DNA from 2 places in the Xylanibacillus composti genome. Region 2 is predicted to be linked to the other one. Evidence: riboswitches for the same ligand, from Rfam matches in the RefSeq annotation. Region 2 holds a riboswitch; the other holds the start of a gene.
The links. Region 2 has a riboswitch for thiamine pyrophosphate ahead of thiE (thiamine phosphate synthase). Riboswitches for the same ligand answer to the same signal wherever they lie in the genome.
Positions count from the first base shown of each region.

Region 1: it holds a riboswitch for thiamine pyrophosphate, as region 2 does, so the genes downstream of both, XYCOK13_RS06555 (ABC transporter substrate-binding protein) here and thiE (thiamine phosphate synthase) in region 2, are expected to answer to the same signal.

Region 1 covers NZ_BOVK01000015.1:163,850-180,115, forward strand. The annotation lists gene wecB (non-hydrolyzing UDP-N-acetylglucosamine 2-epimerase) at 1-734, shown strand, start outside; gene XYCOK13_RS06530 (glycosyltransferase) at 779-2,011, opposite strand; gene XYCOK13_RS06535 (TatD family hydrolase) at 2,123-2,938, opposite strand; gene XYCOK13_RS06540 (ABC transporter ATP-binding protein) at 2,931-3,761, opposite strand; gene XYCOK13_RS06545 (ABC transporter permease) at 3,758-4,552, opposite strand; gene XYCOK13_RS06550 (thiamine-binding protein) at 4,558-4,851, opposite strand; gene XYCOK13_RS06555 (ABC transporter substrate-binding protein) at 4,933-5,985, opposite strand; TPP riboswitch at 6,088-6,197, opposite strand; gene XYCOK13_RS06560 (cytochrome c oxidase subunit 2A) at 6,403-6,573, shown strand; gene XYCOK13_RS06565 (cytochrome c oxidase subunit II) at 6,603-7,070, shown strand; gene XYCOK13_RS06570 (b(o/a)3-type cytochrome-c oxidase subunit 1) at 7,089-8,738, shown strand; partial or broken gene adhE (bifunctional acetaldehyde-CoA/alcohol dehydrogenase) at 9,072-11,694, shown strand; gene pflB (formate C-acetyltransferase) at 11,759-14,011, shown strand; gene pflA (pyruvate formate-lyase-activating protein) at 14,142-14,909, shown strand; gene XYCOK13_RS06590 (YheC/YheD family endospore coat-associated protein) at 14,977-16,080, opposite strand.
Region 2 covers NZ_BOVK01000003.1:22,261-38,526, forward strand. The annotation lists gene XYCOK13_RS00850 (TRAP transporter permease) at 1-604, shown strand, start outside; gene XYCOK13_RS00855 (response regulator) at 1,359-2,987, shown strand; gene XYCOK13_RS00860 (glycoside hydrolase family 6 protein) at 3,374-7,033, shown strand; TPP riboswitch at 7,239-7,350, shown strand; gene thiE (thiamine phosphate synthase) at 7,465-8,094, shown strand; gene thiS (sulfur carrier protein ThiS) at 8,100-8,300, shown strand; gene XYCOK13_RS00875 (thiazole synthase) at 8,306-9,085, shown strand; gene thiO (glycine oxidase ThiO) at 9,103-10,218, shown strand; gene thiD (bifunctional hydroxymethylpyrimidine kinase/phosphomethylpyrimidine kinase) at 10,255-11,055, shown strand; gene XYCOK13_RS00890 (cysteine peptidase family C39 domain-containing protein) at 11,085-12,095, opposite strand; gene XYCOK13_RS00895 (hypothetical protein) at 12,440-13,138, shown strand; gene XYCOK13_RS00900 (alpha/beta hydrolase) at 13,208-13,996, shown strand; gene XYCOK13_RS00905 (MMPL family transporter) at 14,139-16,266, shown strand, end outside.

The DNA.
Region 1 (16,266 bases), on a different contig from region 2:
TGGAAGCGGGGCTGCGGAGCTACAATCGGAGAATGCCGGAGGAAATCAATCGGGTGGTTACAGATCATCTCTCCACCGTATTGTTCTGTCCTACCGGTACTGCCGTAGGGAATTTGAAAAAAGAAGGAATTACGCGCCATACCTACATGGTAGGAGATGTTATGTGTGACGCTGTACTGGCTTATAAGGATGTGGCGCTCAGACAATCCTCGGTGCTGGAGAGATTGGGACTCGTTCCGGGCAGCTACTATTTGGCCACCATTCATCGAGCGGAAAATACGGACAATCCCGAGCATATGCGCGCCATTCTGCGGGCATTGCATCAATTGGATCGTCCTGTCCTCGTTCCGCTGCATCCCCGGACCAAGAAGTGCCTGGAGAAGTTCGGCTTGCTGCCATTGTTGGACGGCGAGAAGCTTCATGTAATGGAGCCGCTGCGATATCTGGATATGCTCGCATGTATCAGCCAGGCTAGTGTCGTCCTGACTGATTCCGGCGGTGTGCAGAAGGAGGCTTATATGCTTCACATTCCATGTGTGACCATGCGCAGCGAGACCGAATGGGTGGAGACTGTGGCGCACGGAGGCAATGTGTTGGCTGGAGCAGACAGTCAGCGCATTGTGGCCGCTGTCGAGCAGTTCAAACAGCCTGTTTCCTTCAGGAATCTGTTCGGAGATGGCAAAACAGCGGACCAAATAGCGGAGATTCTGATGACGATTTCGCCGGATCTGTAAAGGCAAAAGCCGCTTCCCCCGCGATGGGAAGCGGCTTTGAATCTTCATAGAATATAGGCCAAGTAATCGGGTTTCAGCACGCGCTTGTAGACGGAGTAGAGGATGGTCTCCATTTTATCCCAGGCATAGGTGTCCTGCATGATTTGGAACGCATTGTCGCTCATGAGCTGCAATAAATCTCGTCGTCTGTTCAGATAGAGGATGGCGTTTACATAGTCGGCCGCCGCAGGCAGCGGGTTGTCGAGGACCAGACCGCAATGATGCCGGCGAACGAAGCTTTCCATTTCGTGGCACTTGTTGACGAGAATAGGCACCCCGTTGTTCAAGTAGCTGAAAAATTTATTGGGCAGCGCGAACATATGATTCATCGTATAAGGGAGCTTGTAATCGATCCAGCCGATGTCCACATCAGCCATATGCTGGGGAATTGCCTTGTAATCGACCCACCCCGCCGGGATGACCTTATGTGCCAGATCGGGCGGAATCGGGAGCGATTGATGGCTGCGGACGCCCCCGATGATTTTGAAGCGGAGGTCCATCGATTGATTGGCGATTCTCGTCATCTCCAGTATGCGGTCTGCGCTCCCTCTCTTCGGATCAACGTTGCCTTCATAGCATACGGTAAGGTGCGGCTTTAAGAAGTTTTTGGCTGGACGGCTTTGGAGCATGGGCGGGGAATTATAGATGACATCCACGCGGAGCTTCGGGTTTATGGACAGATACCAGGCTTTCATGGATTCGGAGACCGCAATGATGTGATCCACTTCTTTCAGCATCTCGAGCAAGGCGCTGTACAGCTTGCTTTTCTTGTCCTCACGAATGCTGGCATAAAGGTCTGGCGTGAATTCGTGGCTGTCATAGATCAGCTTCACATGCTTGCCTTGGGTTCTTAGCTCTCGCTTGATGCACACCCCGGCATAAAGGGAGAGGTACTCATGAGCATGATAAACGTCGGCTTGCTGCTCCATTCCAACCTTGATCAGCATGTTGACATTTTTGGTAGTACATTTGCCTGACAGCACGTTGGCAACAATCTGATCCAACGTATCCTGATGCTTTTCATAGGTCACGACTCTGACGCCTTCATGGATGAAGCTCGGGCTTAAAAACTCTCGGGTATAAGGGGTTCCATCTATGTCGAATAAATAGCCGTTCATTCGCGGGGCGACGATTGTCACGTCATATCCGGCCTTCAGCAAGCTTTTGGCTTCCTTTTTGAATATGCGTGCATCCTGGAAGGGATGGTGCTGGATCAGCTTGCAGATCTTAATAGGCATTGTATTCACTCCTTTTCAGAAGTCGTCTTGTACAATGTATTACATCTGCAAGCCGGAAGGAACAGCGATCGTACCGCGCTGCGAAAATTGGGTGGCCGTCGCCGCTGCCCGTCAAAATGGGGGAAGCCGGTAAAAGGAGGCGGTGTTTTGAGTAATGAGGGCGTGCGCTTCCTGGAAGGAGCAGCGCTTCAAGCCGGCAATTTCCTGAATGACACGCTGGGCCATGCGGGGGACGGTGGCCTGACCCTTGAATGGGCCTTCGAAGGGCCACGGACCGTCCGTTTCGGCCATCACTTTGTCGATCGGCATAACGGCGGCTAATTGCCGAATGTCCGGCTCATAGCAGATGTCCGGCGTGAAGGAGACGCTGTATTGATTGGCAATGATGCGTTCGGTCACAAGGCGGGAGGCCTTGAACCAATGAAAATGGGCGTGGCTGACATTGTACTTTTCCAGCAGCTCGCAGGCGGCAGCTGCGTCTTCGTAAACGGCATGCAGCACAATGGGCTTGTTCAACTCGCCGGCCAACCGTACGAATTGCTCCAGCAGTTCTTGATAAGGTTCGGCGTCGAAGCGCTCGCCTGCTCGACGCTTCTCGAGCGCAGTGTAATAAGGAAGTCCGACTTCACCGATTGCGACCATATCGTCGGCATGCTTGCGCATCCACTGGAACAAATCAGCGGCGGCAGCATCATCGGGAAGAGGCTGCTCCGGATGAAAGCCGAAAGCGGGATGGACGAGGCCGGGATAGCGCTTAGCGATCTGAAGGTTGCGGCGGCAGGATTCCAGTTGACTGGATACGGTGATCAGCCCTGTCACCTGCATGGCTTCCGTCCGCGGACCGTTGCTTGCTTGCATGAGCGGTGCCAGCATGTCTGTCAATTGGCTGTCCTCGTACATATCCAAATGAATATGGGCGTCAATCATGGCGGGATTCCTCCTGTTCCTTCGCGGATAGCAACAATTCGTACAGTTCTCCCCGCAATGCGGCAAATGCGGGATCAAGCAGCAGGCGCTGATCTCGCGGCCGCGGGAACGGCACTTCGATCTCCTGCAGCACGCGGGTTGGCTTGGCTGACAGGACATAGAGGCGGTCGGACAAGTATAAGGCCTCCTCAATGCTGTGGGTGACGAACAGGACGGTTCTCCGCTCTTGTTCCCACTGCCGCAGCAGCCAATGCTGCATTTCCTGCCTGGTAAGCGCATCCAGAGCGGCGAAAGGCTCATCCAGGCACATGACGTCTCTTGCGCCAAGCAGAGCCCGCACGAATGCAACGCGCTGCTGCATGCCGCCGGAAAGCTGATGCGGGAGAGCCTTTTCGTAGCCGTTCAGTCCGGCTTTTTGCAACGCATCCCGCGCGGTCGCCAGCGCTTTCCTTGCTGGAACCCCGTCCAGCTGGAGCGGAAGGGCAGCGTTCTGTTCCACTGTCCGCCAAGGAAACATGGCGCTGTCCTGCGGCATATAGCTGACGAGTCCGCGCTCGCCGGAGATGTCGCGGCCATCCAGTACAATGCGGCCTTGATCGGGGCGGTAGAGGCCACCCAGCAGCAGAAACAGCGTGCTCTTGCCGCTGCCTGACGGTCCCAGTATGGAAACAAATTCCCCTTCGCGGGCATGAAGATCGATGCCGTCCAGCACGCGCGTCTGACGGCCCCCTTCTTGAAATGTTTTCACGATGCCTTCGAATTGGACTTTGACGGCTGCCGGACCGGCGGGCTCCAGGTTTTGATGTCCTGTTCTCGCGCTCACGGTCTGTCACCTCCTTGATTGCCTCTGGCCAGGCTGCTTGCCTTCCAGCGGGTAAATCGCCATTCCAGCAGCCGGGACAAGCCGACCATGAGAAGGCTGAGTACGATAATGACCATAACGCTGACAAACACCCGATCCATGCGGAATGAGGCGTAAGAAAGCATCATGAATTTGCCGATGCCTTGGCTGCCGCCGACCCATTCGGCAATGACTGCTCCCATGACACTGTAGGTAGCGGCGATCTTTACCCCTGCGAACAAATAAGGCAGCGAATAAGGCAGCTCCAGCTTGAACAGGAGCTGCATGCGGGTGGCGCCAGTCATCAGCATGTAGCTGCGCATTGACCGATCGGTCTGTGCGAGTCCGTTCATAGTAGCGACAAGCACGGGAAAGAAGCAGACCAGTACGATGATGACGATCTTGGGCGTCAAGCCGAACCCGAACCAGAAAATAAGCAGCATGCTTAGCACGATGATGGGAATGTTCTGCGACAGTATCATGAGCGGATAGAAAGCCCGATTCATGAATGGAGAGACGTGCAGCAGCAGAGCGCCCGCAATGCCGACGATGATGCCGATCGACGTTCCGGCCAGCATCACCTTAACCGTCACCCAGGTATGCGCAAGCACCTGCGGATAGCTTTTCACCCATTCTTGCGCAACGTCAACGGGAGAGGGCACATGCCACTTCTCGACGCCGGAAATGTCCACGGCAGCCTGCCAACCAATCAGAAGCAGCGCCAAGACCAGTGCCGGAGGCCACCATTTGTAAAGAAATGCGCGCATCTTCATGCGGTTTACCCGTCGTATTTTTCTGTCAGCTTGTCCATGGAAGCCCCGGCAGGATTGTAGTAGATCTTCACCTGCGAGATGACATTGGGGCTGCCGTACGCAATCATTTCCTCGTTCATTTGCTTGACGATGTCCAACAGGTTGGCGAGCTCGCCTTCCATTGTCGTTTCCAGCGGGCCGACCCGGTAGTTGACGCCGGATGCCTGAATAACGGAGATCGCCCGGTCTACATAGGGGATGATGTCCTCATTGTTCTTGGTTTTCGGTAAAATTTGAATGCTGACTAGTGCATTGGCCATAGTTTGGTCCTCCTCGAGTTGGAAATGGAAAGAGACGCCGCAGGACGCTGTCAGCGTCCCCGGCGTCTGGTGCAATCTGCCTTACTCCGGCAAAAACTCATTAGTAAACGCTTGTTCAGCGTTCAGCTCCTGCTCCAGCAATTCATGCTCGAGCATCCAATCCGCATAGTTTTTCCATACTTCAAGCTTCTGTTCGCCCCAGCGAGACGCATCGGCTTGGTATTGGTCCGCCAGCCAAACTTGGCTCGCCTTCACCAGTTCGGCGTCCAGGTCAGGCTCGGCATTCAGCAGGAGGTCCGCAGCTTCTTCAGGATGCTCGATTGCGTAGGCGTAACCTTTGGAGGTAGCTGCCAGGAATGCCCGTACTGTGTCCGCGTCGTTTTCGATCATTCGCTCGCTGGCGATGAGCACCGGCGTATAATAGTCCAGTTTTTCGGAGAGGTCGCGCAGGTAGATCATGTTGAGAGGCACATCCTTCAGCTCGGCCTGCACGCCGTCCCAGCCGTAGTAGATCCAACCGAAGTCGATATCCTTCTCAACCGCTGTGAAAAACTCCGTATAACCAGTATCCAGAACAGTCAGCTGGTCATAGTCGGCGCCTGCTGCTTGCATAACCGATTGAATCGTCGCAATTTCGGACGGAGAGCCCCAACCCCCGTACACCTTGCCCTCAAAGTCCTTCGGCGACACAATGCCTTTGTCAGCCGGGGATGCGAAGCCGGATGTGTTATGCTGAATGACTGCCGCGATCGATACGATCAGAATCGGGCTTTCGCTCGTTCTGGCAACGGTCACGTTCTCTTGATAGCTGACGCCGAACTCTACATTGCCTGCTGCCACAGCCGTTTCTACGCCTGTTTCGCCTGCAGAAATGATCGTAACGTCAAGTCCTTCCTCTGCATAATATCCGTTGCTTTGCGCCACATACATGCCCGTGTGGTTCGTATTGGGTGCCCAATCCAGCATGACAGTGACGTTCTTTAAGGTTTGGGGCGATTCTTGATTCTGTTCTTGTCCCCCGTTCGACTGCTGTTCCCCGCCCTGTGTTCCACTCTGGTTCCCGCTGTTCCCGCAGCCTGCCGCCAGTATGACGACCAAGGCGAAAGAGAGCAGGATAATCCAAGTCTTCTTCATGGCTGTTTCCACTCCTTTATCTATGAGTCCTGCTTGGATAGCTTGAAGCCGCCGGACCGCAAAAAAGCTTCCCATAGGGAAGCGAGAGCGTGCGTAAGCACAAAAGTGCGCTCGGAATCCCTACGCTGGCATTACCCAGATCAGGTCAGAGGGTCAGTATCTTTGCGGGATACACTCTCAGCCGGCCCATTCCGGCACCCCTGAAGCTTTTTTGGTTCGTCAACTCCAGCCTCTATTATAGCAAATCGGCCGCATGTGTCCAGCTAAGTTCTGGCTGCCGCTGTAACAAAATGTTTAAAAATTGGCGAGGGCAGGTGTGACATTGCTCACAGTTAACCGATAGCGAGGGGCTTACAATGAACCCGGTAGCAAGCTGAGCCGTTCATGCTTGGCCGAAAGCGGGAAGGGGGATAAGCCATGTCAGATCCTGTAATGACGAAGGGCAGCACGGAGGCGCGCAAGCCTGTAGAGCAGCAGACTGCCAAAGAGCCGACGTTAAAGGGGACATTCGTGTCCGTCATGATACTGGGCGGGTTTTTGGCGGTATCGTGGCTGCTGGTCTTCTTTTTATTTCTGGCCAGACAATAAGGTTTTGCGAACCAAAAGGAGGAAGAAACGTGCATATTCACAAGTTGGAGAAAATTTGGCTCGCCTTCGGGATTGCCATGCTGATCGTATTTCTTGTCGTCCTGGGCGTATCGACATTCTCGATGGGCATGGCCCCGCCAAGCCATTCCCATGCTATTGATCCGGAACAGGTCGACACGACGCCTCCCTTCGACCAGCCGGGTCTGAAGCAGGTAGGTGAGAACGAATATGAAGCGGTTATGATCGCCTATGTTTTTGGCTACAAGCCGAACGATCTCGTCGTGCCTGTTGGAGCAACCGTGCATTTCACCGTGACCAGCCCGGATGTTGTTCACGGGTTTGCCATCCCGAATACGAATGTGAACATGATGATCGTGCCGGGAGAGGTCAGCCACATTACACACACCTTTGACGAGCCGGGAGAATATCTGGTGCTCTGCAATGAATACTGCGGCGGCGGGCATGAATTTATGAAAACCGTCATTACCGTGCAATAGACCTCTCAAGCAGAAAGGATGAACAAGATGGAGCATCAATTTGACCGCAGAGATTCCAGACTTGTGATTACCCATATTGTATTTGCATTTATCGCCTTGTTGATTGGCGGCATTGCCGGTCTCCTGCAGGGGCTGGTGAGGGGCGGCATGATCCAGCTGCCTGCCGGAATCGGCTACTATCAGCTGCTTACCGCACATGGTGTGCTGATGGCTTTGGTTTTCACGACCTTTTTCATTATCGGCTTTCTATACTCTGCCGCTGCGAAGACGCTGGGCGGCAAGCTACTGCCAGTAGCCCGAAACCTGGGCTGGCTTGGATTCATGCATATGGCGTTCGGGACGCTGCTTGCAACAGTCATGATCCTGCTGAACAAGGCGACCGTGCTGTATACGTTTTATGCGCCGATGAAGGCATCGCCCTTCTTCTATGTGGCGCTGGTATTCGTCGTTGTAGGAAGCTGGATGAGCGGGTTCGGCCTGTTCTACCAGTATCGGGTATGGAGAAGGGAACACAAGGGCAAGCTTTCCCCGCTGCTGGCTTTCATGGCCGTAGTGACCATGCTGATGTGGCAAATCGCCACGATTGGCGTAGCCCTGGAGGTGCTGCTGCAGCTTATCCCGTGGTCTTTCGGCTGGGTAGAGACGATTAACGTCATGCTGAGCCGTACCCTGTTCTGGTATTTTGGCCATCCGCTTGTGTACTTCTGGCTGCTGCCGGCCTATATGTGCTGGTATGTCATGATTCCCAAAATCATTGGCGGGAAGATTTTCAGCGACGCGCTGGCCAGATTGTCCTTTATCTTGTTCCTGCTGTTCTCCATACCCGTTGGCTTCCACCATCAATTAATGGAGCCCGGCATTTCGCCCTTCTGGAAATACCTGCAGGTAGTGCTTACCTTTATGGTAGTCATCCCGTCGTTGATGACGGCCTTCTCCTTATTCGCCACTTTCGAGATCAGCGGCAGAGAGAAGGGGGCGAAGGGCCTGTTCGGTTGGTGGAAAATGCTTCCGTGGAAAGACGTGAGATTTTTTGCGCCCTTTGTCGGGATGCTGGTTTTCATTCCGGCAGGCGCTGGCGGACTGATCAATGCGAGCAATCAGATGAATGCCGTTGTGCACAACACCTTATGGGTAACGGGACACTTTCATTTGACTGTCGCGACAAGCGTGGCCTTGACCTTCTTCGGCATCACGTATTGGCTCGTGCCGGCGATGGCCGGCCGCACGCTGACGCCGCGGATGAATCAGCTGGGAATCATTCAGACGATCCTGTGGGCGATCGGCATGTTCTTCATGTCGGGCTCCATGCATACCGTCGGCCTGTTCGGCTCGCCGCGCAGAACAGCATACACGACCTATGGCGAACACCCGGATGCCGTGTTCTGGATGCCGTACCATGTGGCTATGGCAATCGGAGGCACGATATTGTTCGTCGCGGTTTTGCTGATGATATACAACCTGTTCGCGCTGATGCGGACGCCACAAGGCTATACGGAGTATCCGGTCGCCGAAGTGACGGAGCACGCCGAGGCGACGCCGCGTCTGTTCGAACGGTGGGGGGTATGGATCTCGCTCGTTGTCGTGCTGATCCTGCTGGCTTACACGGTTCCCGTCATGGACATGATCCGGCATGATGTCCCTGGCTCCAAGGGCTTTGTGACCTGGTAACAGCCTGCTCGGGCTGCATGCGAACCAGACATCGCTTTTCCGTCGCGGTACTCCGCGCGGAAGGGCGATTTTGTTTTTTCATCCTCATAACAAGATTTCGCTGCATAGGAAAAAGAAAGAGCGGCTTCCTATCCCGTATATTGTGAAACAATTCACAATTAAGTCACAGAAGCTAGCGCTTTCTTCGGTCCGTGATGTGAGATTTATCACATATAAGGCCGGTGCGAACCCCTATGATGAGGGTGTAAGGAAAGCTGGCGCGTCGGAAGTGCCGAGCGATGGGAGGATCTCAAGCATTTTACCGATGAAGCGGATTAAAGGAGGCGATTGACCATGAAAATTACTGACAAAGCAAAGCGCGGGGAAGAGCAGGCTGCGACGCCATCTGTACAAGCGCATGTTGATTGGCTCGCATCTCGTGCCGGGCAGGCGCTGCAGGCATTCATGGCGCTGAATCAGGAGCAGGTTGACCGGATCGTTCAGGAAATGGCCTTGGCCGGACTGGACCAGCATATGAAGCTGGCCAAGCTTGCTGTTGAAGAAACCGGGCGAGGAGTGTATGAGGACAAGATTACGAAAAACCTGTTTGCGTCCGAGTACATTTATCACAGCATCAAATATGAAAAAACGGTCGGAATCATCGAGGAAAATCCATATGAGCATTATTGTCTGGTCGCTGAACCGGTTGGGGTAATCGCGGGCGTAACGCCTGTTACGAATCCGACCTCCACTACAATGTTCAAAGCGCTGATCGCCATCAAGACGCGGAATCCGATCATCTTTGCCTTTCATCCATCTGCACAGCAATGTTCGCGAGAAGCGGCCCGTGTGCTATATGAAGCGGCGATCAAGCATGGAGCTCCGGCGCATTGCATCCAGTGGATCGAGCAGCCGTCACTGGAGGCGACTCATATGCTGATGAATCATCCGGATGTGGCTCTGGTGCTGGCTACCGGGGGAGCCTCGATGGTGAAGGCAGCGTACAGCACGGGCAAGCCGGCGCTTGGAGTAGGTCCGGGCAATGTACCCTGCCTAATCGAACAATCCGCAAATTTGAAGCAGGCGGTGACAGATTTGATTTTGTCCAAGACGTTCGACCATGGCATGATTTGCGCTTCCGAGCAGGCAGTCATTTTGGAGGAACCGATCTACGAACAGGCCAAGAAGCTCATGAAGGAGCTCGGCTGTTACTTCCTGTCGAAGGAGGAAATCGAGAAGCTGACCGAGCTGGCCATTCACCCGGAGAAATGCGCAGTAAATGCCTCGATAGTAGGTCAATCGGCGGTCCTAATCGCTGAGCAGGCCGGCATAGCGGTTCCGCCAACGACGAAGGTGCTGGTAGCAGAGCTGAAGGGCGTCGGCAGCAAGCACCCGCTGTCGGCAGAGAAGCTGAGCCCGATTCTGGCCTGTTACCGGGTGAAGGATGCGGCAGAAGGCATCGCGCGCGCTGCGGAAATTGTCGCCTTCGGCGGGATGGGACATTCCTCTGTCATTCATTCCAACAATGAAGCGGTCATTCAGGCATTCGCAGACAAGCTGCAGACTGGAAGGGTGATCGTCAATTCGCCGTCTACACATGGGGCGATCGGCGATATATACAATACGAATCTTCCGTCGCTGACGCTGGGCTGCGGGTCGTACGGCAGCAATTCCACGACTGCGAACGTGAGTGCCGTGAACCTGCTTAACATCAAGCGGATAGCCAGGCGCACGGTCAATATGCAGTGGTTCAAGGTGCCGAACAAAATTTATTTCGAGCGGGGGGCGACACAGTACTTGGCGAAGATGCCGGACATCTCCCGCGTTCTGATCGTGACCGACCCTGTGATGGTGCAGCTTGGCTATGTGGAGAGGGTCAGTTATTATCTGGGCAAACGGCAGACGCCTGTTTCGCTTGAGGTTTTCTCCGATGTAGAGCCGGATCCTTCGGTTGAAACGGTGGAACGGGGAACGGCGCTGATGAGAGCGTTTCAGCCCGATTGCATTATTGCGCTGGGCGGAGGCTCGCCGATGGATGCCGCTAAGGCTATGTGGCTGTTCTATGAATACCCGGACACCCAGTTTGATTCGCTGAAGCAAAAATTCATGGACATTCGCAAGCGTGTATACAAGTATCCGCGGCTGGGCCAAAAAGCGAAATTTGTTGGCATCCCGACAACATCGGGTACAGGCTCGGAGGTGACCTCCTTTGCCGTCATTACGGATAAGAAGCTGGGAAATACGAAATATCCGCTGGCTGATTATGAGTTGACGCCGGATGTTGCCATCATTGATCCCGATTACGTGCTCAGTCTGCCGAAAACTGCAGTTGCCGATACCGGGATGGATGTGTTGACCCACGCCATTGAGGCGTATGTGTCAGTGATGGCGAATGATTATACGGACGGCCTGGCTATCAAGGCCATTCAACTGGTTTTTGATTATCTGGAAAGCTCTTATCGTGACGGTGACGCCTATGCCAGGAAAAAAATGCATAACGCCTCGACGATTGCCGGCATGGCATTCGCGAATGCGTTCCTCGGCATCAATCATAGTCTGGCGCACAAATGGGGGGGGCGAGTTCCATACAGCTCACGGCAGAACGAATGCGATACTGCTGCCGCATGTCATTCGCTACAACGCCAAGCAGCCGACCAAATTTGCCTCCTTCCCGAAATATGGGCATTTTGTTGCCGATCAGCGCTATGCGGAGATTGCCCGGATCCTGGGCTTGCCGGCGCATACGACAGCGGAGGGCGTAGACAGCCTGATCATGGCGATCCGGAAGCTGAACGCGGCGCTTGGCATCCCTGAGAAATTTCAAGACTTGGGCATACCGCCTGAACAATTTGAAGCGAAAGTGGATTACTTGGCCGATCGCGCGTTCGAGGATCAATGCACGACAGCCAACCCGAAAATGCCGCTAGTCACAGAGCTTGCAGATATTTATCGCAATGCTTACTATGGAAAATTCTGAATGCGCAACTGGTTTTTGATTTCTTAACATACGAATGAAAGGTGTGAGGAGAGTGGCCGTCCTAATGAGCAAAGAGAAACAAGGCAGACGGAATCCATGGGAAGGCTTCGCGTCCGGGAAATGGATGGAGCGCATCGATGCAGCCGACTTCATAGAGAAGAACCTGACTCCTTATTACGGGGACGAATCGTTTCTAGCCGGACCAACTGCCTCTACGAACAAGCTATGGGAGATAGTCCGTGAGCTGACACGCAGGGAACGGGAGAACGGCGGTGTTCTGAATGTAGATACCGCCACACCTTCAACCATAACTGCTTTCAAGCCCGGATATCTCGATAAGTCCTTGGAGCAAATAGTCGGACTGCAGACGGATGAACCGTTCAAGCGGGCTGTTCAGCCCTACGGCGGCATACGGATGGTGGTGGATGCCGCAGAGGCTTACGGCTTTCCCATTCCCGAGGACTTGGTCAGGCTGTTCACCGACATTCGCAAGACGCACAACCAGGGCGTATTTGACGCCTACACGGAAGAAATGCGCATAGCGCGCAAAGCGGGCATTATCACGGGCTTGCCCGACGCTTACGGGCGCGGCCGCATCATTGGCGACTACAGACGGGTGGCGCTCTATGGCATAGATCGGCTGATTGAAGCGAAGCTTCAGGACTTGCAGCAGCTCGAGAGCGGAGCGATGACAGAGGCGCTTATTCGTTTGCGAGAAGAGCACAGCGAGCAAATTCGCGCGCTGCGGGAATTGAAGGAGATGGCATTAGGGTACGGCTACGATCTGTCCGGACCGGCGACGAATGCAAAAGAGGCGATTCAGTGGCTGTACTTTGCTTACTTGGGTGCGATCAAGGAACAGAATGGCGCGGCCATGAGTCTGGGCAGAGTGTCCAGCTTCCTGGACATCTATATCGAGCGGGACAGGAAGGAAGGCGTGCTGACTGAGGAGCAGGCGCAGGAACTGATAGATCATTTCGTTATGAAGCTGCGCATTGTGAAGTTTCTGCGGACGCCAGAATACAACGACCTGTTCAGCGGCGATCCTACTTGGGTGACCGAATCGATTGGCGGAATGGGCCTGAATGGGGTCACGAGGGTGACCCGCAGCTCCTTTCGGTTTCTTCACACCTTGTATAACTTGGGACCTGCTCCGGAACCTAACCTGACGGTGCTGTGGTCCACCGCTTTGCCCGAAAAATTCAAACAGTACTGCGCCAAGGTTTCGATTGAAACAAGTGCCATCCAATATGAAAATGATGATCTGATGCGGCCATATTATGGCGATGATTACGGCATTGCCTGCTGTGTGTCGGCGATGCGGATCGGCAAGCAAATGCAGTTTTTTGGCGCAAGGGCCAATTTGGCCAAAGCGCTGCTGTATGCGATTAATGGCGGCGTGGACGAGAAGCTTGGCACACAGGCAGGGCCTGCTTACAAGCCCATACAGGCCGACGTGCTCGATTACGACGAAGTGATGGAAAGCTATGACCGGATGCTGGAATGGCTGGCGCAGCTGTATATCAACACATTGAATATCATTCACTATATGCATGACAAGTACTGCTATGAGCGCTTGGAGATGGCGCTTCATGATCGGGAGGTGTTCCGCACGATGGCATGCGGCATTGCCGGCCTGTCTGTTGTCGCGGATTCCTTAAGCGCGATCAAGCATGCGTTGGTCAGACCGATACGCAATGAACAGGGAATTGCTGTCGATTTCGAGATTGAAGGGGAATATCCGCAATATGGCAATAACGATCCGCGCGTCGATCGGATTGCAACCGAGCTAGTCGAGCGGTTTATGCGCAAATTGCAGAAGCACCCGACTTATCGGGAAGCGACAGCAACGATGTCCGTCCTGACCATTACGTCGAATGTGGTGTATGGCCAAAAAACAGGTTCTACGCCGGATGGCCGGAAAGCTGGCGAGCCGTTCGCCCCTGGCGCCAACCCGATGCATGGGCGGGACCGCAAGGGGGCGCTTGCTTCGTTGAATTCTGTGGCGAAGCTGCCGTACGAATATAGCTTGGACGGCATCTCCAACACATTTTCCATTGTGCCCAAGGCGCTTGGCAAGGAGCCGCAAGCGCGCATTCGCAATTTGACAGCGCTGCTGGATGGCTATATGTCCCGGAACGCGCATCATCTTAACGTCAACGTCTTCGACCGCGAGCAGCTGATCGATGCGATGGAGCATCCGGAGAACTATCCGCAGCTGACGATACGCGTTTCCGGTTATGCCGTCAACTTTATCAAGCTGACACGGGAACAGCAGCTCGATGTGATCCATCGCACGTTCCACGGCATGATGTAAGCTGCGGCGAGAGAAAGCCTGGCTGCTTGCTTGACGAGGGCGTGCCAGCCTACCTGGACGAATCATGCTGATATGCCTCAGGCCTTTCGATAGAGAACGTAACGGAAATTCAATGAAAGCGGGTGACAGCATGATCGGACATATTCATTCGATGGAGACCTTCGGAACAGTAGATGGACCAGGCATTCGCTTCGTCCTGTTCATGCAAGGCTGTGCGCTGCAATGCAGGTATTGCCACAACCCGGATACGTGGAGCAAGACGGGCGGGCAAAGCATGACCGTGCAGGAGGTGCTGGCGGAGATAGAGCCGTATCTAGCTTACTACAAGTTATCGGGGGGAGGACTGACTGTAAGCGGGGGCGAGCCAACCTTGCAGGCTGCCTTTGTAGCCGAGCTGTTCAGGCAGGCGAAGGAGCGCTGGGATTTGCACACGGCCCTCGATACGTCGGGCTACTGCGAGCCGGAGCTTGCACGAGACCTGCTGGCGCATACTGATTTGGTGCTGCTGGATGTGAAGCAGATGGATCGGGAGAAGCATCGGCAGTTGACGAGCCAGTCGCATGATCGGATTTTCCGCTTCGCTCAGGAGCTGAAAGCGAGCAGGAAGTCGGTTTGGATCAGACACGTGCTAGTGCCTGGCTGGACCGACGAGGAACAGCATTTGCGATTGCTCGGGCAATTTATAGAGAGAATGGAGATCGTGGAAAAGGTAGAAGTGCTCCCCTATCATCGCATGGGCGTATATAAATGGAAGCAGCTTGGATTGCCATATACTTTGGAAGACGTGGAGCCCCCCGCGGAGGAGGACATAGAGCGAGCTTGCCGGTTCATTTCCCGGGGGAGGGATGAAGCGGGCGATCCGCAGGACCCAAAATGCCGGAAGAACAAGTGCGAATGAAAAGAAGCCCGCATTCTGTCCAGTCATAGGACAGGAATGCGGGCTTTCATATCGAGCTCGAACTCGGTTAGCCCGGCCGCTGTACATATTTGCGGGCTGCTTGCTGGATCAGATACACAGCGTAGCCGATCGGGTTGGCATAGGTGGATCGCCAGGCATCCGGCAATCCTGCCTTATCAAAGCTGTAACGAAGATCCCGATTGTTGCATTCAATAAATACAGGAAAACCTTGGCTGGTAATGCCGACATCAAGCCCGATATCCGCCAGGTTGGGCAAGTGCTTATCCAATTGTTCGGCAACGCTAAGGGAGAAGGCTTGCAGATCCTGCTCCACCTGATTGGTGTTCAGATGCGGGAGTGCCTGCAGGACATGTTCAAGCTGATAAACGGCCCCTCCTTGGGCAACGTTGGTCACGAATTTTCCTTTGGCTGCTACTTTCACCGCCATGCCGGTCACCTGCCATTCGCCGGTTTCATCCTTTTGTACGGATACGCGAATGTCGAACGGCTTGTCGTCATAATGGGCGAGCGGCAGACACTGCTGAACAACATAGGGCCGCGAACGGATGAGCTTGAGCAGGCTTGGCGGCAGTTTCTTGCGGAAGCGGATGCGCCGTCTGGCCCGTCCATTGCCGGCGGAAGCCGGTTGAAACAGCCAAGCGCTCCCGCTCTTCTTGAGCTTGTAAATCCCTTTGCCTATACTGCTGCTGTCCGGCTTGAGAATAATTTCATCATAGTGCTTCATCCACTGGCGAAGCGTGGCGCGCGTTGCCCTCTTCGTTCCCGGAAGATGGGGACGCAAGGCGTCATTCTCCATCAGCAAATCATGAATATAGACTTTTCCGTAGCGGTTTCCCCCGTTAAACACCACGCAGAGCTCGGACAGTTTGTTCAGCTTTAATTTGGACGCCTGCTTAAAGTACAAGGTGCGATTATGAATCACGAACGGCAATGGGATTCGTTTTCGCTCGTATCCTTGCGGTCCGGGAAGGCAGGCTGTCGCCTCCAGACGGTCCAGCGATATATCAGCGAGTCGCATGAAACAGAGCTGTACGCCGGAGCGTGCGGCCGCTTCCACATAGAAATCAAGTCTTTCCCGGTCCTTCTCCCCATTCCACATTTTACGATATACGCGATTGCTGATTAAAACTCCTACTCGAGGTTGCTCCATACTCCACCTCCTTGATCAGTTCCCATCATCCCTGCTGTGCTTGTTGCGCTGCTTGCACCGCTTCGTCCATCTTGGTTTCTTAAAAATAGTATGTACAGGGAGAACAAACGGATTGGACAAATAGCCGAGCAGGTGCGGGAATTAGGTTCTCGCCGCAGGGCATATGCCCTCCCGGCGTACGGGGAT
Region 2 (16,266 bases):
GGGCGGCGGCCAGTTGTTCTTCACGCTCTTCTTCACCATGATTGCGTGTCTCATCCTGGGGATGGGACTGCCGACAACGGCCAACTACGTAGTGACAGCTACAATGGCGGCGCCGGCTTTGATACTGGGCCTGGATGTGCCGATTTTGGCTGCGCATATGTTCGTCTTTTATTTTGGGATCGTCGCAGATATTACGCCGCCCGTCTGTCTCGCGGCCTATGCAGGCGCAGGACTGGCCAGAGCTAATCCTTTCCAAAGCGGGGTAACCGCCTTCAAGCTGGCTGCTGCTGCATACATCGTACCTTTTGTCTTTGTGACGAATCCGCAGCTGCTGTTAATTGACTATAGTCCTGCAGGGCTCGCATTTGCTGTCCTCACCGCGATAATTGGCATGGTGGGCATCAGCAGCGCTGTCATCGGCTTTTTGATCCGGCCCGCACATGCCTGGGAGAGACTTGTGCTGTTCCCGGCAGGCATTTTGTTGATCATCCCGAACATGGCTTTCAGCGCGATTGGGCTTGTGACATTGCTGGCGGTGCTGCTGCTTCAATCCAAGCGTCCGCATCAGAAGGTACATGCCCAAGGAGCGTCCAGGGGAGCGTAGGCGCGGAGATCAGGCAGGGGAATTGCGGGCCTTGGGCATCATGCCCCGCCTGATCGCTTTTTTTGCCCTCATCTAATTTTCACAAACCCGATTCGAAATATTTTCAACTTGTGACCCAATGTTTCAACTTGATTAAATAGTTTTATAATAAGAGTAGGAAGGGGAGCGCTTTGTTTTTCATGCTGCAATCTTATAGAGGGTGGGGGAATGTGATGAATGATAGAGGGAATGGGCAGGACGCGGCAACGCAACTCGTCTGCTAAAGAGATGAGCGGCAGTCAGTCGGTTCGCGCCATGGGGACGGCCGGGGGCCCTGTTTCGCTCTTCCCCGTTAGGAAGAAGGATAAAACGCCACTGCAATTGAATAAGAGAGAGAGTTGTGGCACGTGCGGAGTGCTCGGAGAATGATATGCAGGGATAATACCAAGACAGGATGTTGTCTATGCCAGATTGTATCCAGATGGGGAAAACGATTTCCCGTTCTGTCGCCTGCATCTTCCAACCACCGGTAGAAAATTCATTTAATCTATGGTATTGAGCGCTGCAGCACAAAGAAAGGAGTTTTCTAGCATTTACTTTTTGGAAGCGATTACAGGTATGGCTTGCGTGCTTTCCTGTCTAGACTTCGCTGTCGCTTTCGAGGAAGGAGCATTTGTCTGGAAATTATTCGTATAGCAGGGGGGGATTGCTGAAGCTGCAGCTCAAATTGGGCAGGCGATTGTCCTCGCTGAAAAGAAGATCGGAGGTGAGACGGATGAATCAGCAATATCGTGTGCTTGTGGTGGATGATGAACCCATGATTCTTCGCGGCTTGTCTTTCGTCATTCCTTGGGATAAGTTGGGGCTTCAGGTAGTTGGCAAAGCCTCGAATGGCGAGGAAGCGTTGTGGCAAATCAACAAGCTCGAGCCCCATATCGTCATTACAGATATTCGCATGCCTGTCATGAATGGATTGGAGCTGCTGAAGCGCGTTATGACGGAAAGACCGTCGATGGTTGTGGTGCTGCTCAGCGGATACGGCGAATTCGAGAATTTGCGGGAGGCGCTTCGGTACGGGGCCTTCGACTATCTGCTAAAGCCGGTATGCGGCAGTGAGCTGGAGCAAACGATGCGGCGAGCCAAATCTCGATTGGACGAGATGCAGGGCAGCGAGCGCGAATTCCTGCATCAATCCGTCCAGGCGGTAACCGAGCTTGTGCGCGAACGATTAATCTGCAGCATGCTTGAGGGGACGGAGAAGCCCTATGACCGCCTCTACTGGCTGCGGGAGTGGGAATTGGAGCACCCTTACTTTCTTCTGCTGATCGCACTCGATGATGCGCGGGAGATGAAGCAGTGGGATCGTTCGGAGCGGAAGCTCTGGAACTTTGCGGTGAATAACGTGCTGGCCGAGCTTGGCAAGAGCCAGCAGCTCATTACAGTGTTTCCTTTTCGCAGCGGGGAATGGGTCATGCTGCTGCAGGAAATATCCCAGGAGCAGATTGAAGAGATTGCGGAGCATATCATCGTTTGCGTCAAGACCTTTACGAAGCTCAGCTGTTCTATAGGCATCAGCAAGCCCTGCAGGGGGATCGATTCGCTTCATGCGAGCTATCGCAGTGCCCAGCATGCATTGATGGCCAGATTTACCGGGGGGAGGGAAAGCGTGTATATGGATGCCGATGCTCACCTTCTGCACGAATCCGGTCCAACCGGAATCATGGGCAGTCAGCTTGATGTGTGGGAAACTCGCCTTGCGGCAGCGGTCTCCAGTTATGATCGGGATGCGGTGACCGCCCTTCTCGGCGAATGGAAGGGCGAGCTGCTGGCAAGCGGTGCGAAGCAGCCGGATGCAGTCGCCTTGATGATCGAGCTGATGGTGGGGGTCTCGAAGCGGCTGGCTGACCTGTTCGGTCTGCCGTTGCCCGGACTATCCGCTCTGATCTCGGAAATGCCGATATGTGTGACATTGGAAGAAATGAATGAATTGATGGCATCAGCGCTTGCCGAATACCAAGAGCTCGTCTCCAAGCAGGTGCAGAGGGAGAAAGAGACAAGCTCAGTGCGGAAAGCGCTGCAGTATGCCGACAAGTATTTTCACCAGGATGTCAGCATCGATGAAGTGGCGGAGCATGTAGGCTTGAGCAACAGCCATTTCTGCGTTCTGTTCAAAAAAGAAACCGGGTATACCTTTTTGGAGTATTTGACCAAGCAGCGAATCGAATGGGCCTGCTCCATGCTGAAGAATACGGACACCCGCATCCATAATGTGTCGCATATGGTCGGTTATCAGGATCCCAAATATTTTTCGCAGGTTTTCAAGAAGCTGGTCGGAATGACACCTTCAGAATACCGTACTGCATTCAAGAACAAGGGGGGAATTTACGAGAAGCCATCTGTATAGCGTGAAGCAGATTTGCGTCACGCGCTTGCTTGCCGGTTCGTTGGCTGCCGAGTCTGCACCGACCCGTTCCGCAGACTCGGCGGTCCACAAGCCTGCCATCCGTTAACGGGGTCGTCATGCATAGCGGGCAGACCAACGGGCGGCGGATTGCGGAAGTACGCAATGAATTTCAACCAGATTTCGAAGGATAGCCCCCTCGGATGAGCCGGGGATATCCACTAGAATATTAAGCAGACGGGACCGGTCAAGTAGGGGCGCGCGCGATAAATCTACTCCCTACGTGCCGTAACCATGAGCTGGGGGTGATGCTGGAACGTCTTACTGTTACATTGGAAAACGATTTCCGAATCTCCATGTCAACAAATCCGGAAAGGAAAGAAGGGTGAATGATTTTGAGTATGAGAGGGATTAGCAGAAAGTCACTGGTGTACCTTGTCATGCTTTCCATGGTAGTGGGAAGTTTCTTGGCAGCCTTTGCTCCGAAAGCACAGGCGGCTGAGCCTCGTGTCAACAATCCGTTTGTAGGCGCGACGGCTTACATTAATCCAGACTATGCGGCACTGATCGACACGTCTATTGCCCGCACAAGCGACCCGAATTTGGCCTCGCGTATGGAAACGGTCAAGTCTTATCCGACAGCCGTCTGGCTGGACCGGATAGCCGCCATCCATGGCGGGGCAGCGAACGCCGGGCGGAAAAGCTTGGAGGATCACCTGGATCTGGCGCTGGCGCAGAAACAAAGCGGTGTGCCGATCACAGCGACAATTGTCATTTATGATTTGCCAGGGCGGGATTGTTCGGCCCTCGCGTCCAATGGCGAGCTGCCCCTGACGCAGGAAGGTCTGCAACGTTACAAGACCGAGTATATCGATGCCATTACCGAAGTGCTTGCCAAGCCGAAATTTCAAGATATTCGCATTGTAACAGTTATTGAACCGGACGGATTGCCGAATCTGGTTACCAACTTGAATGATCCGGAATGCGCGCAGGCCAATTCCAGCGGCATTCAGGTGGAGGCAGTGCGCTATGCGCTCGATGAGCTGCATGCGATCCCGAACGTATATATTTACATGGATATTGCCCATTCCGGCTGGCTCGGTTGGGACAATAACCTGCAAGGTGTCGTGCAGCTGTATACACAAGTTGTACAAGGCACGGCAGCTGGACTGAATAGCATTGACGGCTTTATTACCAATGTTTCTAACTACACACCCACATCCGAGCCGTTCTTGACAAACCCGAACTTGAATATTGGCGGGCAGCCGGTGCGCAGCTCGAATTACTACGAATGGAACCCGATTTTCGACGAGGCGGACTTCACTGCGGCATTGTATAACCGCTTCGTGGCTGCAGGCTTCCCGAACAGCATTGGCTTCCTGATTGATACGTCCCGCAACGGATGGGGCGGACCGAATCGTCCGACTGCTGTCTCGACTTCTTCGAACCTGAATACGTATGTGAATGAGAGCAAGATCGACGGCAGACAGCATCGCGGGCTATGGTGCAACGTGAACGGCGCAGGGATGGGCACTCCGCCTACTGCTGCTCCGTCCGGCTATGAGGGCTCCCATATTCATGCATTCGTATGGGTGAAGCCGCCGGGCGAATCCGATGGCGCAAGCAGATATATCCCGAATGACGAAGGTAAGAACGCCGATCCGAACTGTGATCCAACGTTTACCAACGGCGCGAACGCGGGTATCCCGACAGGCGCCATGGACAATGCGCCGCTCGCCGGTCATTGGTTCCACGAGCAGTTCGAGATGCTGGTAAGAAATGCGTATCCGGCTGTTCCTCCTTCCAACCCGGGTTCAATCCAAGTGCCGGCAGCTCCGACAGGCTTGACGGCTGCAGCGGGCAACGGGCAAGTAAGCCTGAACTGGAGTGCGTCGATCGGCGCGACAAGCTACACAGTAAAACGCGCAACGACCGCAGGAGGACCGTATGCGAATATTGCGAATGTCAACGGTACGAGCTACACGGATACGGCTGTAACGAACGGCACCACGTACTACTATGTGGTAAGCGCCTCCAATAGCGCCGGAAGCAGCGCGAACTCGACGCAAGCAAGCGCAACGCCAAGCGGCGTCCAAGTGCCGCAGGCTCCGGCAGCCCCGACAGGTTTGACGGCTGCGGCAGGCAACGGGCAGGTGGCTCTGAGCTGGAATGCGTCAAGCGGCGCAACCAGCTATGCGGTGAAGCGTGCGGCGACGAGCGGCGGTCCGTACACGACTGTGGCGAACGTTGCAGGAACAAGCTACACGGACACGGCTGTGACGAACGGCACGACGTACTACTATGTAGTGAGCGCTTCGAACAGCGCCGGAAGCAGCGCGAATTCGACGCAAGCGAGCGCGACGCCGACGGGCTCGGTGCAGCAGCCGAGCGGATTGCGCGTCGAGTACAAGACAGGGGATACGAATGCGACAGACAATCAGATGAAGCCGCATCTGCGCATTGTCAATGAGAGCGGCAGCGCGGTGAATCTGAGCGAGCTGACGATCCGCTACTGGTATTCGAAGGACGGCAATGTAGCCGACCAGTACAATTGCGACTGGGCGCAAATAGGCTGCTCGAACATTTCTGCAAGCTTCGGCAGCGCTTCGGGCGAAGGGGCGGACAGCTACTTGGAGCTGTCGTTCAGCGCAGGAGCGGGCCAGCTGGCGGCTGGAGCGAACACCGGCGACATCCAAAGCCGGATCAACAAGAGCAATTGGTCGAATTACAATGAAGCGAACGATTATTCCTATAACGGCACGATGACATCGTACGGCTCGAACGAGCGGATTGCGCTGTACAGGAATGGCGTATTGATATGGGGATCGGAGCCCGGCGGCAGTCAGCCGGGCCCCGCGGCCCCGGCCGCACCGACAGGGTTGACTGCTGTCGCAGGCAACGGGCAGGTCGCCCTGAGCTGGAGCGCATCAAGCGGCGCAACCAGCTATGCGGTGAAGCGTGCGGCGACGAGCGGCGGTCCGTACACGACCGTGGCGAATGTAGCGGGAACAAGCTACACCGATACGAACGTAACGAACGGCACGACGTATTATTACGTCGTGTCGTCTTCCAATAGCGCCGGAAGCAGCGCGAACTCTTCGCAGGCTAGCGCGCAGCCTCAAGACAACAGCGGAAATCCTGCAAGAGATGTAGTCTCGCAGTGGGGACAGCTGAAGGTGTCGGGCACGCAGCTGCAAAACCAGCACGGACAGGATGTCCAATTGGTAGGAATCAGCTCGCACGGCCTGCAATGGTTCCCGCAATTTGTAAACAAGGAAACCATTCAGTGGCTGCGTGACGACTGGCATGTCAACGTATTCCGCGCTGCCATGTACACGCAGGAAGACGGCTATATCGATAATCCATCGGTTAAGGAAAAAGTCAAGGAAGCAGTTGAGGCTGCAATCGATCTCGGCATTTACGTCATTATTGATTGGCACATTTTGTATGACGGCAACCCGAATACACACAAAGAGGAGGCGAAGGCCTTCTTCCAGGAGATGGCCGCCTTGTACGGTCACTATCCGAACGTCATCTACGAGATTGCCAATGAGCCGAACGGCAATGTCAGCTGGGCAGGCGACGTAAAACCGTATGCGGAGGAAGTCATTCCGGTCATTCGGGCCATTGATCCGGACGGCGTCGTCCTGGTCGGTTCGCCTACCTGGAGCCAGGACATTCATCATGCTGCTGATGATCCGTTAGCCTTCGACAATGTTATGTATACGCTGCATTTCTATTCGGGCACACATGGACAGTGGCTGCGCGACCGGATCGATTATGCGCGGAATAGAGGGATTGGCATCTTCGTCTCCGAATGGGGAACGAGCCAAGCTTCGGGAGATGGCGGTCCTTACTTGGCAGAAGCCCAGCAGTGGATCGATTTCCTGAATGCCCGCAATATCAGCTGGGTGAACTGGTCGCTTGCCGACAAAGCCGAGGTTTCGGCTGCGTTGTTGCCGGGTGCGCCCATCTCCGGATGGACCGATGCGCAGCTGTCTGCATCGGGAAGATGGGTTCGCAATGCGATCCGCGCTGCGAATCCGTGACGGGATGATGGGATTGTAAAGCTGTTGCTGGAGACAACATGCCGATGACAGAGGCTGCTAGCGGTTGCTTGCGCAACCCGGGCAGCTTTTGTTATTGGATTAGGCCCGGGCTCGCGCGCATGCAGTCCAGAAGGATTTGACGGTTTTACTTGTCATTGCAGCCTATAGCGTCTATAATAGGGGCGATTCACGATTCATCCGAAATGAATAGGAAAATGGGGGCTTGCGGAAGCAGGCTGAGAGTACGACTAGGCCGTCGTTGACCATCTGAACCTGTTTGGGTAATGCCAGCGTAGGGAATGTTTGCGAATGAGCAGCTTTTGTTCGTAAACGCACATTGTCTACCAGGCATTGTGCGTTTTTTTTTTTATTATAGAGAGCGATGGAATACGCATCGAACTTTGCGGGTAACAATCGGGGGAGGAAAAGGGATGAGAGATTTTCGCTTGTACGCCATAACCGGGGAGGAGTTTCATCCCGGCAAGGAGCTGGTGACAGTGATGGAAGAAGCGATCCTGGGTGGCGCCGATATCATCCAACTGCGGGACAAGAACAGTTCGAAGCGCGAGCTGCTCCGCAAAGCCCGGGCATTGCGCGAGCTTACGCGCAAGCACCAGGTGACTTTTATTGTGAACGACCATATCGACATCGCTTTGGCCGTGGATGCGGACGGCATCCATCTTGGGCAAGACGATCTGCCGCTTCAGGAGGCCCGAAAGCTTGTCGGGAATAAGATAATCGGCATCTCCACGCATGTGATCGGGGAAGCGCGCCGTGCAGAGGCGGAAGGGGCGGATTATATCGGCGTAGGCCCGGTATTTCCGACAAAGAGCAAGGCAGACGTGGTGGACCCGGTGACCACCGCTTACGTGCGCGAGGCGGCGGCGGAAATACGCATTCCCTTCGTTGCCATCGGCGGCATCAAGCTGCACAACGTTGACGAAGTGCTCGCCGCCGGCGCCAGCCGCATATGCGCCATAAGCGAAATCGTCGGCAGCGCGGATATTCGCGGCACATGCCGGAAGTTTCTGGAGAAGATGAACGAATACCAGGGAGGCTGAGCAAATTGGAATGCATAATCAATGGGGAGAGGAAAACGGTCGCTCCGGGCGCAACACTGCTGGATCTGATTCGCCAGCACGGGTTGGAGCAAAGGCGGATCATTGCGGAGGTCGACGGAAAACTGGTTGATGCTCCTGCGTGGTCCGACACACTGCTGCAGGAAGGCAGTCGAATTGAGCTAGTACATTTTGTCGGGGGAGGGTAAGCCGGATGAACAAGGATCAGCTTGTGATAGGCGGGAAGGCGCTGACTTCCCGCTTCTTTCTCGGGACGGGCCGATATCCGAATCCGCTCGTGCAAAACCAGGCCATAGAAGCATCTGGCGCAGAAGTACTGACCTTCGCCATCCGTCGGGTGAATTTGGATGATCCGGAGGACGATTCGATCCTGCAGCATTTGCAAGATCGCCCCTTTACCTTCCTGCCGAACACTTCGGGTGCGAGTACGGCGGAGGAAGCGGTTCGCATTGCACGCATGGCCCGTGCATCCGGGCTGAGCGATTGGGTGAAAGTCGAGATCAGTGCGAATGCCATGACGCTGCTGCCCGACCCGATCGAAACGCTGAAGGCTACCGAACAGCTGGTGAAAGAGGGCTTTACCGTGCTGCCCTATACGTCCGACGATCCGATTCTGTGCAAGAGGCTGGAGGAGGCCGGCGCTGCCGCAGTCATGCCGGGAGGGGCGCCGATTGGCACAGGTCTCGGCATTTTGAATCCTTACAATATCGGCCTCATTGTGGAGTCTGCGCATGTGCCGATCATTGTGGATGCCGGTCTTGGCTCCGCTCAAGACGTTGTGCAAGCGATGGAGCTTGGCGTGGACGGCATTCTGATGAATACGCCGGTAGCCCGCGCGAAGGATCCGGTGCGCATGGCCCGAGCCATGAGCCTTGCGATTGAAGCGGGCAGAGAGGCCTTCTTGGCCGGGCGGATCGCCAAGCGCAGATACGCGTCGGCAAGCAGCGAATTTGAGCATCTGGCCGTCAAATAACTCGTAGCAGATAGGTTGTGACGATAGTGGGAGAGCGCATCATTGTATTGGGCGGGGGCGTCATCGGCTTGTCCTGCGCGCTGGCGCTGGCGAGCCGCGGACACGATGTCTCCATTCTTGAAAAGGGATCTTGCGGCGGGCAGGCCTCCGGAGCGGCTGCAGGCATGCTGGCTCCCTTCTCGGAAAATCCCGAATATCCGGACGGCTTCTTCCGGCTTTGCCTGGACAGCCTGCGGCGTTATCCGCGCTGGCAGGCTGAAGTCAAGCGGTTGTCCGGCATGGATTTCGAATATACGGAGAGCGGCAGCTTGTATGCCGTCTATCATGAAGCGGATTTGTCGGCGCTGTCGGCGCGCCTGTCTTGGCAGCGCCCCTTCGGCACCGAAGCGGACATCGTCGAAGGCAGCAGGCTGGAACAGCTGGAGCCGCAAATGCAGCAAGCACGGGCAGCCGTATATTGTCCAGAGGAGAGCCACGTACACGCACCGGACTACGTTCGGGCGCTGAAAGCGGCCTGCTGCACGGTCGGGGTGGAGATCCGGGAGCAGCTGCAGGAGCTTGCACTCGCAGATTGGACGGCGGGGGTCAGGGTTCAGGACAGCGCAGGCCAAAGTTACGAAGCGGATCGCATCGTATTGTGTACGGGCGCATGGAGCGGAAGCTGGTCAGAGCTGTTCGGTTTTCCGATACCCGTCTATCCGATCAGGGGACAGATTTGTGCTTATTCCGCGGAGCAAGCGGAGCTTCGGCATATCCTCTTCACCAGTCAAGGCTACATGGTAAGCAAGGCGAATGGCATGCTCGTATGCGGGGCTTCGGAAGATATAGCCGGATTCGCGACTAGCGTCACCGACAAGGGCATACATCGACTGGAGGCGTTAAGCAAGAGGACGCTGCCCTTTCTCAAGGAGCGCCAGCCGACGCTCAAGTGGGCCGGTCTTAGACCGGCGACTCAGGATGGGTATCCGCTGCTCGGGTCGAGTCCGGAACACCCGCGTGTTATTTTTGCATGCGGTCATTACCGCAACGGCATCTTGCTCAGTCCGGCAACGGCGGCAGTTGTCGCAGATATCGTTGATGGACGCAAGCCGGAATTGGAGCTCGATGCTTTCCGTCCGGATCGGTTCAGGTGATGGAACGAAAACAAGAGCAAAAAGGGGAGAGGAACGATGAAACTGGCGAAGGCGATGACCGTGGCAGGCTCTGATTCCGGCGGCGGCGCCGGCATTCAAGCAGATTTGAAAACCTTTCAGGAATTAAATGCATACGGCACCAGTGTTGTGACTGCTCTTACGGCACAGAATACCTTGGGCGTACACGGTGTTTATCCGCAAAGCGCAGCTTGCGTGGAAGCTCAGCTTGATGCAGTGCTCGCTGACATCGGCGTTGATGCGGCGAAGACAGGAATGCTCTTCTCGGCAGAGATTATCGCGCTGACTGCAGACAAGCTGAAGCAGTATGGGGTGAAGCAGCTTGTCGTCGATCCGGTGATGATTGCGAAGGGCGGCGCGCCCTTGCTGCAGCGGGATGCCGTTCAAGCTTTGAAGGAACGCCTGCTTCCCATCGCAACGCTGGTGACGCCGAATATTCCGGAAGCCTGCCATCTGCTTGGCAGAGATCAGATCCATGATGTGGAACAAATGAGGGAAGCGAGCTGTCGGTTGCTGGAGCTTGGCGCGAAGGCTGTGCTGCTGAAGGGCGGGCATCTGGAAGGAGAAACAGCCGTCGATTTGTTCTACGACGGCCATTCCTTTATCGAGCTGGCGCATCCCCGCATCCATACCCTGCACACACACGGGACCGGCTGTACGTTATCGGCGGCCATTACCGCCGAATTGGCCAAGGGAGCTTCGCTCGAGGCCGCCGTCCGCACAGGCAAGGCATTCATTTCCGCGGCAATCGCCCATGCGGTCGGTGTAGGGAAAGGAATCGGTCCTACTTGCCATGCGGCGTACCGGCTATATCGCTAGGGAGCAGAGCAGGGTAAGGCGAAGCAGAGTTAGGGAAGCTCCGCCAGTAGCTTTTCCAGCACGGCGATTTCTGACTGCCGGACTTCATCCATGAACTGGGCCATCATATCAATGAGCGACTTGTCTTGGCGGCGCTCATATTTCAGGAACAGCGATCTTGCCATTTCGGTTTTTTGCTTGACCTCTTCATATTGATTGTGGAGCGAGAGATCGGGGAGATAGCCTTGCTCATGCAGGTACGCGAGACGATCGAGCATGATTTTCTTATGTTCCCAGACGACTTGCAGCGGACGGATGTCGTTGCCGATCTCCCCATCGCGCATAAGCTGGAAGTACTCCTGCAAGGAATCGTAGGTGGCGACGCCGAAGTTGGTCGGCTGCTGGAACCTTCCGGAAGGGTTGATGAACTGCAGGACATCATCCTGCGGATTTTTGGCCTGCAGGTAATCGCTGATTTGCTTCTTCAGATAGCCGACATTGAATGGGTAGTCGCCGTCGTCGAACTGGAACAGATTAATATAGACTTGCCACCAGAAATAATCATTTCCATTCGCGTATGCTGCGGTAAAATCTTCATAGGACACTTGATAGTCTGAAAAACTGCCATTTTTCAAATAACCTTTCAAATACAACTGCCTTTCGTCGTTGTCATAACCGTGAACGAACACATCATGCGTGAAATGCGTGGTCTGATAGTGTCTGGAAGCGCTTATATAATATTGATCGACATAGAGAAGGACATAGAAATTCTTGTCAACAGCACGAATGAGGAAGTCAACGATATGTTCGTTCAGGTAGTCCGACAACAAATCTCTGGAAATCTGCTCGCGCACCAGGCCGGGGTAGTAATGGAAGTTGTAAAAATTAAAATAGTCGTAGTTTCGGTATTGGGCAATTTCCTGATAGCAGCGCAACGAGATATAATTATTGTAGAAATGCGAGATGGATTGCGGATAGGCACGAGTTATGGCTAGCGTGTAGGCATGATGCAGGTATGAAATAATAGGCGGTGCGGCGGTCGGCAAAATTTTTCGGCTCATTGACGTCTGGAACCTCCTTGTCGAGTAAGAACATTTCTAATAATCTGAAAATGGCGCGCGGAAAAATTGTAGGATTTTGTCATCCACTATTTTGATTATACAAAGGCGCCACGGGTCCTGCAACAGATTTTCGGCATCAGAGGCGGAGAAGACGTGCCATGAATGTAGTAGAAACGCACTAGGAACGGAGCGCATATGGGTAGCATGGCCCGCATATATAGTGCCATCGCGCCGGTTTCTGTTATATGATACTATCAATATCATCACGGGAGGGATAGACAACGTTGAACTAAAGAATTCGAAATTTGTTCGGCGAACAGCTAAGCCGAATCACGGGAGGGACAATGAAGAGATTTGTCAAGTGGTTTTATCCTGCCCTGGTCATTCTCATGCTGATTGGTCTTGTCAACATGGCGATCAAAAATCGCGAGCAGAGCAGTGATCTGAGAAAGCTGCAGTCATTGCTGGAATCTTACGAGCGAAAAGAATCGAATTACGAGCAGCGACTGGACAACTTGAGAAAAGAGCGGCAGGACAAGATTGACAGTATGGTCGCGGCGTATAAGGACAATGTCGATCTCAAAAGGGACAACAAGCGCCTGTCGAGCACGGTGGAAGAGCTGTATTTCCGCAATATTTCCAACTTGCGGCTGCTGTTCGGCGACGACTTCGATACGAGAGTGAGCCCCGCATTCCATACTCGAATGCAAGACTGGCTGAAGCAGTACATGGACGCTGTAAGCTTCGAAGACGAGGAAAGGCACAGCCAATGGTTTGATTCCGAAGAAATGCGGGCGGAGGATCCCTTCTGGCGAAACAAAAGCAAGCTGACCGGATTTCTGATGGCGGAGCCCGCTTCCGAACAGCGCGTGCAGCAGGTCAAGGAGGAGTTGGGCACAAGCGCAGCTTTGCATGCAGTCGACCTGTTTGCACTTACTAAAGATTATGAAGTGGTTGCAGCTACGTTATATATGAGCCAAAATAGGAACGAAGGGCACATCGTGCGGGTTGAGCAACGACAACTCCACGGAAGCGGAGGGTAGGAGGCAGGAGAAGCGCTCTTGCTTGTCGTGGGTGTTCCATTCGCATACATCAAGGAGGTTACCTATAAGATGGCTTTGATCCAATGCAAGTTTTATTCTGAAGTGTTGAAGTTGAGTACGTCCATGACTGTTATTTTGCCGCAGCAAACCCGCAGCCAAATCGGCATGGAAGGACGCGTCGGCATCGGCGACAGCAAGCATCAGACACTGTACTTGCTGCACGGTTATACCGACGACGACTCCATTTGGACACGCAGAACCTCTATTGAGCGTTATGTGGCGCCGCTAGGTCTGGCAGTGGTGATGCCGAATGTCCACAAGAGCTTCTATACGGATATGAAGTACGGAGACAAGTATTGGACATTCCTGACTGAGGAGCTGCCTATGCTGGCTCGCTCATTCTTCCCGCTCTCGGAGAAGCGAGAGGACAACTTTGTGGCCGGCCTGTCTATGGGAGGCTACGGTGCGTTCAAATGGGCGCTTCGTTGTCCCGACCAAATCTCCGCCGCTGCCAGCTTATCGGGCGCTTTGGATATGGCTGGACATATTCAACGTTCCCCTGTGGAGCCGCCTGAATTTTTCCACTTGATCTATGGCGAAGAGGACATCGCAGGGACACCGGAGGATTTGCTGTGGCTCGTGGAGCAGAGCGGACGAATGAAGGAGAAGCCTGCATTGTATCAATGCTGCGGAACAGAGGATTTCCTGTACGAGGACAATCAGGCGTTTCGCAGAAAATGCGAGGAGTTCGGGTATGGCGCCCTCACGTATCAAGAAGGACCCGGCGGGCATGTCTGGGAATACTGGGATGAGCACATTCAAAATGTGCTGCAATGGCTGCCGCTTCGAAAAGCATAAGAGGCAATGGATCAACCGGGTTGCGAGCTCGGTTGATCTTTTTTTTGCATGCTGTTCTAGTTCCGCTTTGCAGGGGGGTATGCTAAAGAGTGGAAAGGAATGATCGGGTGCCTAGCTAAACAGAAGGGAGATCGCATGCATGATGAAATGGGTAGTAAGATGGAAGTGGCTGGTATTGGCAATTTGGATTATCGCTGCGGCCGGACTGATGCTTTCAGCGCCGAGTATGGCCGACTTGGTTCGGGACAAGGGGCAGATTCAAGTTCCCGAAGGCTACCCTTCTACGGCGGCAGCCGAAATGCTGAAGGAGCTGCATGGCCGTGAGGGAGGGGGCGCGCTTCATTCTACGCTGCTGGTCTTCCATAACGACGCAGGCCTGAACGATGCGGATTTTGCGGAAATGGCCGAAGCGGCAAGGCTGCTGCAGGCCTCGATTGCCGACGGGTCCGGCGTTGTCTCAGTGGTTACGCATCTGATGGAACCGGCACTCACGCCGCAAATGCTGGCCGAGGATGGAAGGACGTCGATCGTGCTGCTCCAGGTAAGTCTGGAGGGCAGGGAGCCTGCTGCCGTGCACGAAGCGCTTGTTGGCATGCTGGAGCACTTAAGGGCGGCCCATTATTTCACTGGCGACTGGATCATTAACGAGGATTTGATTTACAGTGCCCAGGAAGGCTTGAAGAAAACCGAGATCATCACGGTCGTGCTGATTGTCACAATCTTGCTTCTCGTCTTCCGTTCGGTCGCGGCGCCGTTTATTCCGCTCCTGACCGTTGGCTTGAGCTATCTTGCAGCCCAGTCGGTCGTAGCCTTCCTTGTTGATCTGGCGAATTTTCCGTTATCGACGTTTACGCAGATTTTTATGGTGGCCGTCATGTTTGGGATCGGCACCGACTACTGCATCTTGTTGATCAGTCGGTTCAAGGAGGAGCTTGTCCAGCAGGGGGAGTCAACCCAAGCGATACTCGCCACGTATCGTTCTGCCGGGCGCACGGTTCTGGTAGCCGGGCTTGCCGTTTTGGTCGGTTTTACTGCGATCGGATTTTCTGCCTTCACGCTCTACCGCTCAGCAGTTGCCGTAGCAGTCGGCGTAGCCGTGCTGCTGCTGGCGCTCGTCACCTTGGTTCCTTTCTTTATGGCGGTATTGGGCAAGCATGTATTCTGGCCTTCGCGCAGGAAGCTTGAGCACAAGCCAAGCGGGCTGTATCGCGCACTCGGCAGCTTTTCGCTCAAGCGTCCTATCTGGTCGCTGTTGCTATTGGTTGTGCTGCTGGGGCCTTTATTGGCCGGGTACGACAACCGGGTTTCCTTCAACTCCTTGGATGAAATCGGGGAAAGGTATGATTCGGTCAAAGGCTTTAATCTGGTGGCCGAAAGCTTTGGACCGGGAGAGACGCTGCCGTCAACGGTCGTCGTGGAATTTCCTCAATCCTTGCCGTTGCCGGACGGCCTGGCCTATCTTGAGCAGGTGTCGGCTGAGCTTGATGCGGTAGAAGGCGTGAAGGCCGTGCGCAGCGCTTCCAGGCCAACGGGGGTGCCGTTGGATCTGGCGCAGTTGGGCGGGCTTCAGGAAGCCCAAGAGGGACAGCTGCAAGCGATGCTGGCCGCATATTTGTCGCCTGATCAGACGATTGCTTCTTTCGAGGTTGTTTTTGAAGGCGACCCTTATGCGCAGGAAACGATGGATCGGATCCATGATCTTGAAGAAGCCGCGAAGCGGGCGCTGGACGGGACACCGTATGCGGGAGCGGATTTGGCGGTTGGCGGCGTGACGAGCACGAATCGGGACCTGCGGGATATCTCGTCTGCCGATTATTCGCGCACCGTGGTTCTGATGATTGCCGGCATTGCGCTGATCTTGATCGTGTTGTTCCGATCGCTTGTCATTCCGCTGTATGTGCTGGCTTCCTTAATTGTGACGTTCTTCGCTTCCATGGCTGTTACGGAGCTGATCTTCGTCGACGTATTGAACTATGTCGGAACGAGCTGGTCCGTTTCCTTCTTCGGCTTTGTAATGCTGATGGCATTGGGCGTGGATTACAGCATCTTTCTGATGGATCGCTTCAAGGAATACCGAAGCCTTCCTCCGAGAACAGCGATTATGCAAGCGATGGAGAGGATGGGCGCCGTCATCATATCGGCGGCGGCGATTTTGGCGGGGACGTTCGCTGCGATGCTCCCCTCGGGCGTCATGTCGCTCTTGCAAATCGCCACGATCATCATTAGCGGCTTGGCGATCTATGCCTTCGTCATGCTGCCGCTCTTCATCC